Regions from separate parts of the Streptomyces sp. NPDC020681 genome, predicted to be linked through region 2. Evidence: riboswitches for the same ligand, from Rfam matches in the RefSeq annotation. Region 2 holds a riboswitch; each other region holds the start of a gene.
What was found. Region 2 has a riboswitch for cobalamin ahead of metE (5-methyltetrahydropteroyltriglutamate--homocysteine S-methyltransferase). Riboswitches for the same ligand answer to the same signal wherever they lie in the genome.
Positions count from the first base shown of each region.

Region 1: another riboswitch for cobalamin. It lies ahead of ACH4YL_RS30660 (prenyltransferase/squalene oxidase repeat-containing protein); the one in region 2 lies ahead of metE (5-methyltetrahydropteroyltriglutamate--homocysteine S-methyltransferase).
Region 3: another riboswitch for cobalamin. It lies ahead of ACH4YL_RS09030 (ribonucleoside-diphosphate reductase subunit alpha); the one in region 2 lies ahead of metE (5-methyltetrahydropteroyltriglutamate--homocysteine S-methyltransferase).

Region 1 is NZ_JBIRTX010000016.1:65,901-69,165, forward strand. Features, by position in the region: gene ACH4YL_RS30645 (MBL fold metallo-hydrolase) at 1-338, shown strand, start outside; gene ACH4YL_RS30650 (hypothetical protein) at 436-576, shown strand; gene ACH4YL_RS30655 (hypothetical protein) at 605-799, opposite strand; cobalamin riboswitch at 942-1,061, shown strand; gene ACH4YL_RS30660 (prenyltransferase/squalene oxidase repeat-containing protein) at 1,183-2,412, shown strand; gene ACH4YL_RS30665 (SCO2322 family protein) at 2,412-3,071, shown strand; gene ACH4YL_RS30670 (energy-coupling factor transporter transmembrane component T) at 3,068-3,265, shown strand, end outside.
Region 2 is NZ_JBIRTX010000001.1:402,532-405,796, reverse strand. Features, by position in the region: gene ACH4YL_RS01625 (ArsR/SmtB family transcription factor) at 78-830, opposite strand; cobalamin riboswitch at 907-1,142, shown strand; gene metE (5-methyltetrahydropteroyltriglutamate--homocysteine S-methyltransferase) at 1,266-3,265, shown strand, end outside.
Region 3 is NZ_JBIRTX010000003.1:422,178-425,442, forward strand. Features, by position in the region: gene ACH4YL_RS09025 (sensor histidine kinase) at 1-1,056, opposite strand, end outside; cobalamin riboswitch at 1,311-1,453, shown strand; gene ACH4YL_RS09030 (ribonucleoside-diphosphate reductase subunit alpha) at 1,597-3,265, shown strand, end outside.

The DNA.
Region 1 (3,265 bases), on a different contig from region 2:
TGGGTGACTATCTGGATTCACTGGAGCGCATCGGGCGCCTCGCGCCCGCGGAGGTCCTCCCGGCTCATCAGTACGCCTTCCCCGACGCGGCCTCCCGGGTACGGGAGTTGCTCGCGCATCACGAGGAGCGGCTGACCGGACTGCTCGCGCTGCTCGTCGAGCCGCTCACGCCCTGGCAGGTCGCCGAGCGGATGGAGTGGAACCGGCCCTGGGAGCAGATCCCGTACGGATCGCGGAACATCGCGGTCTCGGAGGCGGAGGCGCATCTGCGCAGGCTGGTCAAGCTGGGGCATGGCGAGGTGCTCACCGGAGAGCCGACGCGGTACGTGGCGGTGTGAGGCCGACGGTCCGGACTCACCACTGCCGGCTCAAGCCTCGGCACACTCTTCACGCCGTGTCCGGCCCGGATCTCGTTCCGCCAGCGCGCTCACGCCGGTGACCACGAGCGCGATCACCACGCCACCCAGGACGGCCGTCGAGGGATCCGCCCAGTCGAGTACGACCGCGGACAGTGCGGCCGTCACGCTGTATCCCACGCCCGACACCGCGTACATCACGGAGTATCCGGCGGCGTGAGCGTGCTCGGGGAGCCGCTCCCGCAGACTCAGGCTGCGCGAGAGGCCACCTCGCCCAGCACGTACGCGGATGCCAGCGTCGCACCGAGCGTGTATCCGCCCGGACTCTCACGGCTGAAGAACACGAAGGCCAGCGGTGCCATGGCCACGGGAGCCTTGCTCGCGAGCGCGACTAGGGACCAGACCAACAGGTCCCTGGTCAGCAGGTCCCGGTAGCGCGGCACAACTCCGGGCTCCGTTCCACTCGTTGGCGTGTCCGTACAGCCTGCACGACGAGCACGACGCGGGCACGGGCCGGGAACCGTTTCCTTTACCCGACGCGGAGCCGGGATGCGGCCAAGGCGCGCCGGTGACCGGCCGGTAGAGTGTGCAAGTCGTCATCACGCCCGTACGGGGGGAAGCCGGTGCAAATCCGGCACTGACCCGCAACCGTGAACCGCCGCGACAGGCGGTGAGTCGGAATGCCCCGTACAGAACGTGACCGGCTCGCGCCGCCGGCAGCCCGCCGGTGGCCGGCACCGTCGAGGAATACGGGGCCGGAGCCCAGGTGCCTCAGCGTGCCCGTGCCCGGCTCCCGCAGGAATCCCGCAGGAGAGGCCCGCCCGCCATGACCACCGTTCGCCGTCGCCGCAGCGCCCTCGCGCTCGCCGCATCCGCCGTACTCTGCGTGGCCATCGCACCGGCCGCCGTGGCCGCGCCGACCCCGACGCCCACCGCCGTGCTGCCGTCCGGGCTGTACGGAACCGGCGACCCGACCTACGACGGTGTCTGGCGGCAGTCGCTGGCGCTGCTCGCGCAGGACACGGTCGGCGTCAAGCCCGCCGGCAAGGCCGTGGACTGGCTGACCGGTCAGCAGTGCGCCGGCGGCGCGTTCCCGTCGTACCGCGCGGATGCCACCAAGCCGTGCGACGCCAAGCTGCCTCTGGACTCGAACGCCACCGCCGCCGCGGTGCAGGCGCTCGCCGCGCTCGGCGGGCAGGACGCCACGGTCAAGAAGTCCGTCGACTGGCTGAAGTCCGTGCAGAACGCGGACGGCGGCTGGGGTTACAACCCGGGCGGGGCCAGCGACGCCAACTCCACGTCCATCGTGATCGGCGCGCTCGCCGCGTCGGGCGGGAAGCCGGCGGAGACGAAGTCCAAGGGCGGCAAGACGGCGTACGACGCGCTGCTGACCTTCGCGCAGCCGTGCGGTGGCAAGGACGCGGGCGCGTTCCTGTTCCAGCCGAAGATGGCGGGCGTCGTCGCCGACTCGACGGCGGCCGCGGTGCTCGGTGCGCACGGCAAGGGGCTGGTGGTGACCGCGGGCGCGACGGACGAGAAGGGCACGGCCTGCGAGAAGGCGACGACGATCGAGGCGGCGGCGCACAACGGCGCGGCGTACCTCGCGACGGCGCTCGCGAAGACCGGGCACCTCAACACGCCGCCGATGCCCGGCTCGACGGACCCGGCGGAGAAGCCGGACCACGGCAACACCGCGGACGCGGTCGTCGCGCTCACCGCGCAGGGCCTCGGCGACCAGGCGAAGAAGCCGCTGGAATGGCTCCAGCAGAACTCCGCGGCGTGGGCGAAGGAGTCGGGCCCGGCGGCGTACGCGCAGCTGATCCTCGCGGCGCACGCGGCGGGCGCGGACCCGAAGAGCTTCGGCGGTACGGACCTGGTGGCGGGTCTGAATGCGACGGGTCCGGCTCCGGAAGCGACGGAGCAGGCCGAGGCCGCGGATGAGAAGAAGGACGACTCGGGGTCCGGCGCGGGAGTCTGGTGGCTCGTCGGTGCCTTCTTCGCGGCCAGCGTCGGCGTGGGCATCCTCTTCAGCGGCCGCCGCAAGAACCAGCAGTGATGCGCACCCGACCGCGCTCGCCGGGCCTCGCGCCGGCCCTCGCTCTGGCCCTCGCGCTCGGCGCCGTACTGACGGTGCTGGGCGCGGGGCCGGCGCACGCCGCGGGGTACCGCTACTGGTCGTTCTGGATCGGCAGCGGGACGACCTGGGCGTACGCGACCGAGGGGCCGGCGACCGCGCGGCCCGCGGACGGTTCGGTGAACGGCTTCCGGTTCTCCGTGAGCGAGGACAGCGGGGATTCGGCGCGGCCGAGGAGGGCGCCGGACTTCGCGGCGATCTGCGGTGGTACGCCGCCGAAGCCGGGCGCGAAGCGGGTCGCGCTGGTCATCGACCCAGGCACCGCGGCGGACGCGCCGTCCGGCGAGACCCCGCCCGCGGCCCGGGTGGCGTGTGCGCAGGTACGCCCGGACGCGACGAGTGCGGAGGCTCTGGCGGCGGTGGCGAAGCCGCTGCGGTACAACAACCAGGCGCTGCTGTGCGCGATTTCGGGCTACCCGGAGGCCGGTTGCGGCGAGCAGGTGTCGGGCTCGCGCCCGGCGACGGACGAGCCGGACGACTCGGGCGGCGGCGGCCCGTCGCTGGGCATCGTCGCGGGCGCCGCGGCGGTCCTCGCGCTGGGTGCGGCGGCGGTCTGGCAGTCCCGCCGCCGCCGACGATGACCTCCGCGTTCCTGGCCCGCTTCCGCGCTCCCGAGGCCGGCCGCAGCAACGCCCTGCACGCCGGCGCCTGGTGGGTCTGGGCCCTTGGGCTGGCGACCGCCGCCTCGCGGACCACCAATCCGCTGCTCCTCGGGCTCCTCGTCGGCGTCGCCGGATACGTCGTCGCCGCCCGGCGGACCGACGCGCCCTGGGCC
Region 2 (3,265 bases):
CGGACGGCTTCTCCGGTACGGGTGCGTTCATCGGGCGCTCGTACCGGAGTGCCTGTCCGCCACGATCCGCCGCCGCGTCAGGAGTACATCTGCGAACCGGGCGTGGTGAGCAGCTCGCCCGTCTCCAGCCAGGTCTTGAGGCCGGAGAGAATCATCGGCCAGCCGCCGTACAGCTCGTCGTTGGCGCCGTCGCGCAGCTGGTCGTGCGTGACGACCAGTCGGCAGGAGTCGCCGACCGGCTCGATGTCCCAGGTGACCCTGGTCGTGCCCTCGCTCTTCACCTCGTCGCTCCACAGCGCGACCATGCTCTGCACGAGTTTGCGCGGCGGATCGATCTCGAGGATCTCGCCCTCGCCGAGCAGGCCTTCGGCCTTCGGATGGCTCATCTCGAAGCGCCCGCCGGGCCTCCAGTCGGCCTTGATCCTCCCGCCGAAGTTGTACTTGCTGCGGATTTCGGGGTCGGTGATCGCCTCCCAGAGTCGCTCCGGTGTGGTGCGGATGTAAATCTCGAAGATCTTCTCCATCGGACTCTCCAGTCGGCTCTTGAGGCCACTGAGGCCAGCGGCCCACGGTTCCGCGTACTTGCTCACCCACCGGTCGTGGACGAGCCGGATGGGCACGGGGTTCAGGAAGTGGAGCTTCTCCCGGCCGCGGCGTCTGGTCACCACAAGGCCCGCCTCTTCGAGCTGCTTGAGGTGCTTCATCACGCCGAAGCGGGTGATGTCGAACCGCGCCTCGAGCGCGCTGAGCGTCTGCCCGTCCTCCCGGAAGAGCTCGTCGAGGAGGCTGCGTCGCGTCGGGTCCGCCAGTGCCTTGAACACTTCGTCCACGCTCACCAAAATAGGTGACCTTTTGGTCACCTGTCAATGGTCCGGCAAATCCGTGGGTCCCGGCCGGATCGGCGGTTAGGCTGACCTCGCAGCTGGTTCGCCCTGCCCTCCAGGCAGGCGCGTCGCAAGAGGGAATCCGGTGAGAGTCCGGAACTGCCCCGCAGCGGTGAGTGGGAACGACCGCCGTCTTACGCACTGGCCCCGGACCACGGGACTGGGAAGCGACGGCCAGTAGATGCCTTCGTACGAGGAATTCCTTCGTCGACGGCGCGCCCGCGAGTCCGAAGACCTGCCACTGCCCGTGCGCGAACGCGCGCGGAGATCTCGGTGACCTCGCGGGAGGGTCGGCGGTACGGGCAGACGCAGGCAGCTGCCCCTCCTTCGCGTTCCGCGGTGCTCCGAGGTCATGGACGAGTACTCGCGAAGGAGAGTTCCGTGACCACCAGCTCCACATCCCCAGGCTCCCGGGCCACCGTCCACGGCTACCCGCGCCAGGGCCCCGACCGCGAACTGAAGAAAGCGATCGAGGGCTACTGGAAGGGCCGCGTCGGCGCGCAGTCGCTGACGGAGACGGCCGCCGCCCTGCGCCGGGCCAACTGGCGGCAGCTCGCCGACGCCGGCATCCACGAAGTGCCGACCGGAGACTTCTCGTACTACGACCATGTGCTGGACACCAGCGTCATGGTCGGCGCTATTCCCGACCGTCACCGCGCGGCCGTCGAAGCCGACCCGCTCGACGGCTACTTCGCCATGGCCCGCGGCACCCAGGACGTCGCGCCGCTGGAAATGACCAAGTGGTTCGACACCAACTACCACTACCTCGTCCCCGAACTCGGCCCCGGCACCGAGTTCACCGCCGACTCCGCAAAGCAGGTCGCGGAGTTGAAGGAGGCGATCGCGCTCGGACACACCACCGCCCGGCCGGTCGTCGTCGGCCCCCTCACCTATCTGCTGCTCGCCAAGCCCGCGCCCGGCGTCCCCGCCGACTTCCAGCCGCTCACCCTGCTGGACCGGCTGCTTCCGGTGTACGAGAAGGTGCTCTCCGACCTGCGGGCGGCGGGTGCGCAGTGGGTGCAGCTCGACGAGCCGGCGCTCGTGCAGGACCAACCGCCTGCCGTGCTGAGCGCCGCCACCCGCGTCTACCGCCACCTCGGCTCCCGCGACGACCGCCCGAAGCTCCTCGTCGCCTCCTACTTCGACCGGCTCGGCGAGGCGCTGCCGGTACTCGCGAAGGCGCCGGTCGAGGGGCTGGCGCTCGACTTCACCGGGCCCGCCGCCGCCAACCTCCAGGACCTCGCCGCCGTCGGCGGTCTGCCGGGCAAGCGGCTCGTGGCCGGAGTCGTCGACGGCCGCAATGTGTGGATCAACGACCTCGGAAGGTCGACGGTCACCCTCGCCACCCTGCTCGGGCTCGCCGGCACGGTGGACGTGGCTCCCTCCTGCTCACTGCTCCATGTGCCGCTCGACGCCGCGGCGGAACGCGATGTCGACACCCAGGCCGCGCGCTGGCTCGCCTTCGCCCGGCAGAAGACCGCCGAGGTCGTCACGCTCGCCCGCGGACTGACCGAGGGCGCCGACGCCATCACCGCCCAACTCGCCGCCAACCGCGCCGATCTGCACTCCCGTGCCGCCTCTGCGCTGACCCACGACCCCGCTGTGCGCGCCCGCACGGCCGCCGTCACCGACGCGGACACCCGGCGCACCCTGCCGTACACCGAGCGCTCGGCGGCCCAGCGCTCGCGCCTGCGGCTGCCGCTGCTGCCGACGACCACGATCGGCTCGTTCCCGCAGACCGCCGAACTGCGCACCGCGCGCGCGGACCTGCGGGCCGGCCGCATCACCGCCGAGCAGTACGAGGAGCGCATCGGCGCCGAGATCCGCGAGGTGGTCGCCTTCCAGGAGAAGGCCGGCATCGATGTGCTCGTACACGGCGAGCCCGAGCGCAACGACATGGTGCAGTACTTCGCCGAGCAGCTGAGCGGCTGCCTCGCCACCCAGAACGGCTGGGTCCAGTCGTACGGCACCCGCTATGTCCGGCCGCCGATCCTGGCCGGCGACATCTCCCGGCCCGACCCGATGACCGTGCGCTGGACCCGGTACGCGCAGTCGCTGACCGACCGCCCGGTCAAGGGCATGCTCACCGGCCCTGTCACCATGCTCGCCTGGTCCTTCGTCCGCGACGACCAGCCGCTCGCCGAGACCGCCCGCCAGGTCGCGCTGGCGCTGCGCGACGAGGTGAACGACCTGGAGGCGGCCGGGACTTCGGTGATCCAGGTGGACGAGCCCGCGCTGCGCGAGACGCTGCCGCTGCGCAGCGCCGGACGGGCGGCGTACCTGGCCTGGGCGACGGAGGCGTTCCGGCTGGCCACCGGCGGAGTGCGGCCGGACACACAGATCCATACGCACATGTGCTACGCGGAGTTCGGCGACATCCT
Region 3 (3,265 bases), on a different contig from region 2:
GCCCTTCAGTGTCGCGGCCAACTGCTCGGGATCCATCCCCGTGCCGTCGTCCTCCACGCTGATCCACGCCTCGCTGCCGACGTCCTCCGCCGTGATCACCAGGTGACCGGGGCCCGCACGGCGCTCCAGGCCGTGGCGGACCGCGTTCTCGACGAGGGGCTGCAGGCAGAGGAAGGGCACCACCACGGAGAGCACCTCGGGTGCCACGCGCAGTACGACCTGAAGGCGGCTGCCGAACCGAGCGCGCTCCAGCAGCAGGTAACGGTCGATGCACCGCAGCTCCTCGGCAAGGGAGGTGAAGTCACCGTGCTGGCGGAACGAGTACCGGGTGAACTCCGCGAACTCCACCAGCAGCTCCCTGGCCCGTTCCGGATCGGTTCGGACGAAGGAGGCGATGGCCGACAGCGAGTTGTAGATGAAGTGAGGCGAGATCTGGGCCCGCAGCGCGCGCACCTCCGCCTCCGCGACGGCCGCGCGCGAGCGGTCGAGCTCGGCCAGCTCCAGCTGGGTCGACACCCAGCGCGCGACTTCCGTGGTGGCTCGGACCAGTCCGGTGGAGGCATTGGTCGCGTACACCGCGAGCGCACCCTCCGGCCGGCCGGCCACGATCAGCGGCACGACCACGCCCTGCCGCAGCGGACAGTCGGCCCTGTTGCATGGTGGATCGCCAGGGCCGATGACCTCGGTGCGTCCGGCGGCGAGGGCCCGCCCGGCGTGCTCGGGCACGGCTGCCCTGTGGTCGTGCCCCGGCTCCGGCGCGGACCCGTCCCAGGCCAGCACGGTGCCGGAGGCGTCCGTCATGGCCAGCGCGGGTACATCGAGCAGCGCCCGCAGATGCCGCCCGGCCCGTCGCGCGCTGTCCGCGTTCAGCGTGGCCCGCAGCGGGGGTGCCGCGAGCGAGGCGGTGTGGAGTGTCTCGTACGTCGCCTGCTCCTGGGCCGTGCCGAGAAACTGCCGCTTGCCGACGGTGCGCAGCATCAGAAGCCCGGCAGCAATGAAGAACACCAGCGCTGCTGCCAGAAGTGCAGCGGCCGCACCGGTCGAAAACCACGGCATGCTCCGGACGCTACACCCGCATCACGCGTGATACGCGGCCGCGACCGGGGTGCGTGGCCCACCCATGACCGCATGGCCCATCCGAAGACCTCCTACGTTGCACCGAGCCGCAGTCCCTGCCCCGCCTTGTGACCGAAGTGCGGTCTCCCCGGCGCGCCGGCGGATCGCACGACTCCGCGAACTCAACCGAGTGACCTTCGATACGACTTGGGGCTCCGGCCCGCCACGACACAACATGTGGGGGGTGCGGCAACTCCCCGCCCCCACATGTATGCTCGTGCTCGCTGTCGCCGCAGGGGAATCCGGTGCGAATCCGGAACTGTCCCGCAACGGTGTGCTGTGGTGCGCTTTGTCGTACCCGCAAGTCCGGGCACCTGCCGACAGTGCGTCCGGCTCGACCGAACCGGACGCCGAGACGTCCGGGCCTCGCGGGTTGGGCCGGTGGACGCCGTACCGAGTGCTGCCCTGACATGGTCGCGCGCGCTCGAACGGCCCCGCCTCCTCCCCGCCGGCCCAGAGCCGAGCGAGGGAGAGCACCACGTGACCATCGCGCCAGCCGATCCGGCTTCAGGCATCTCCGAGCAGTTGGCGGACGGCCCCGGGACCGCGCTTCTGCGGACCCTGACCGACCTCACCGCCGATCTGCCGGACACCGACCCCGGACGGGTCGCCGCCGCCGCGCTGCGCGGCCGCCACGCCGGATCGGACGCGGCCGAACTCCGTGGACTCGCCACGGACGCCGCCGCGGGCCTGATCTCCGAGGACCCGGCCTACTCCCGGCTCGCCGCCCGGCTCCTGACCCGCACCATCGCCGACGAGGCCGCCGACCAGGGCGCGGTCGCCTTCTCCGCGTCGGTCGCGGTCGGGCACCGCGAGGGCCTGATCGCCGACCGTACGGCCGAGTTCGTGACGCTGCACTCCGCGCGCCTTGACGCGCTCATCGACCCGGACGCCGACGACCGCTTCGGCTACTTCGGGCTGCGCACGCTCTACAGCCGCTATCTGCTCCGGCATCCGATCACCCGTCAGGTGATCGAGACGCCGCAGCACTTCATGCTGCGCGTCGCCTGCGGCCTCGCGGAGGACGACAGCGTCCGCGCGCTGGACGAGGTCGCCGCGCTGTACGGCCTGATGAGCCGTCTCGACTATCTGCCGTCGTCCCCCACGCTCTTCAACTCCGGCACCCGCCACCCGCAGATGTCGTCCTGCTATCTGCTGGACTCGCCGAAGGACGAGCTCGACTCGATCTACGACCGGTACCACCAGGTCGCGCGGCTGTCGAAGCACGCGGGCGGCATCGGTCTCTCGTACTCCCGCATCCGCGCCCGCGGTTCGCTGATCCGCGGCACCAACGGGCACTCCAACGGCATCGTGCCGTTCCTGAAGACCCTCGACGCCTCGGTCGCCGCGGTGAACCAGGGCGGCCGCCGCAAGGGCGCGGCCGCCGTCTACCTGGAGACCTGGCACGCGGACATCGAGGAGTTCCTGGAGCTGCGGGACAACACCGGTGAGGACGCCCGGCGTACGCACAATCTGAATCTCGCGCACTGGATCCCGGACGAGTTCATGCGACGCGTCGAGGCCGACGCCGAGTGGTCGCTGTTCTCGCCGGCCGATGTGCCGGAGCTGGTGGACCTGTGGGGCGAGGAGTTCGAGGCCGCGTACCGCGCCGCCGAGGCCAAGGGTCTGGCGCGCAAGACGATGCCGGCGCGTGAGCTCTACGGCCGGATGATGCGGACGCTCGCGCAGACCGGCAACGGCTGGATGACCTTCAAGGACGCCTCCAACCGCACCGCCAACCAGACCGCCGAGCCCGGCCACACGGTCCACTCCTCGAACCTGTGCACCGAGATCCTGGAGGTCACGGACGACGGCGAGACGGCCGTCTGCAACCTCGGTTCGGTCAACCTGGGTTCGTTCGTGGACCGGGGAATCGGGGGCGACGGCATCGACTGGGAGCGTCTTGACGAGACCGTCCGTACCGCCGTCACCTTCCTTGACCGGGTCGTCGACATCAACTTCTACCCGACCGAGCAGGCCGGCCGTTCCAACGCCAAGTGGCGTCCGGTGGGCCTGGGCGCGATGGGTCTCCAGGACGTCTTCTTCAAGCTGAAGCTGCCCTTCGACTCGGCCGAGGCACGGGCGCTGTCGACGAAGCTCGCCGAGCGGATCATGCTGGCCGCGTACGAGGCGTCCGCCGGGCTCGCCG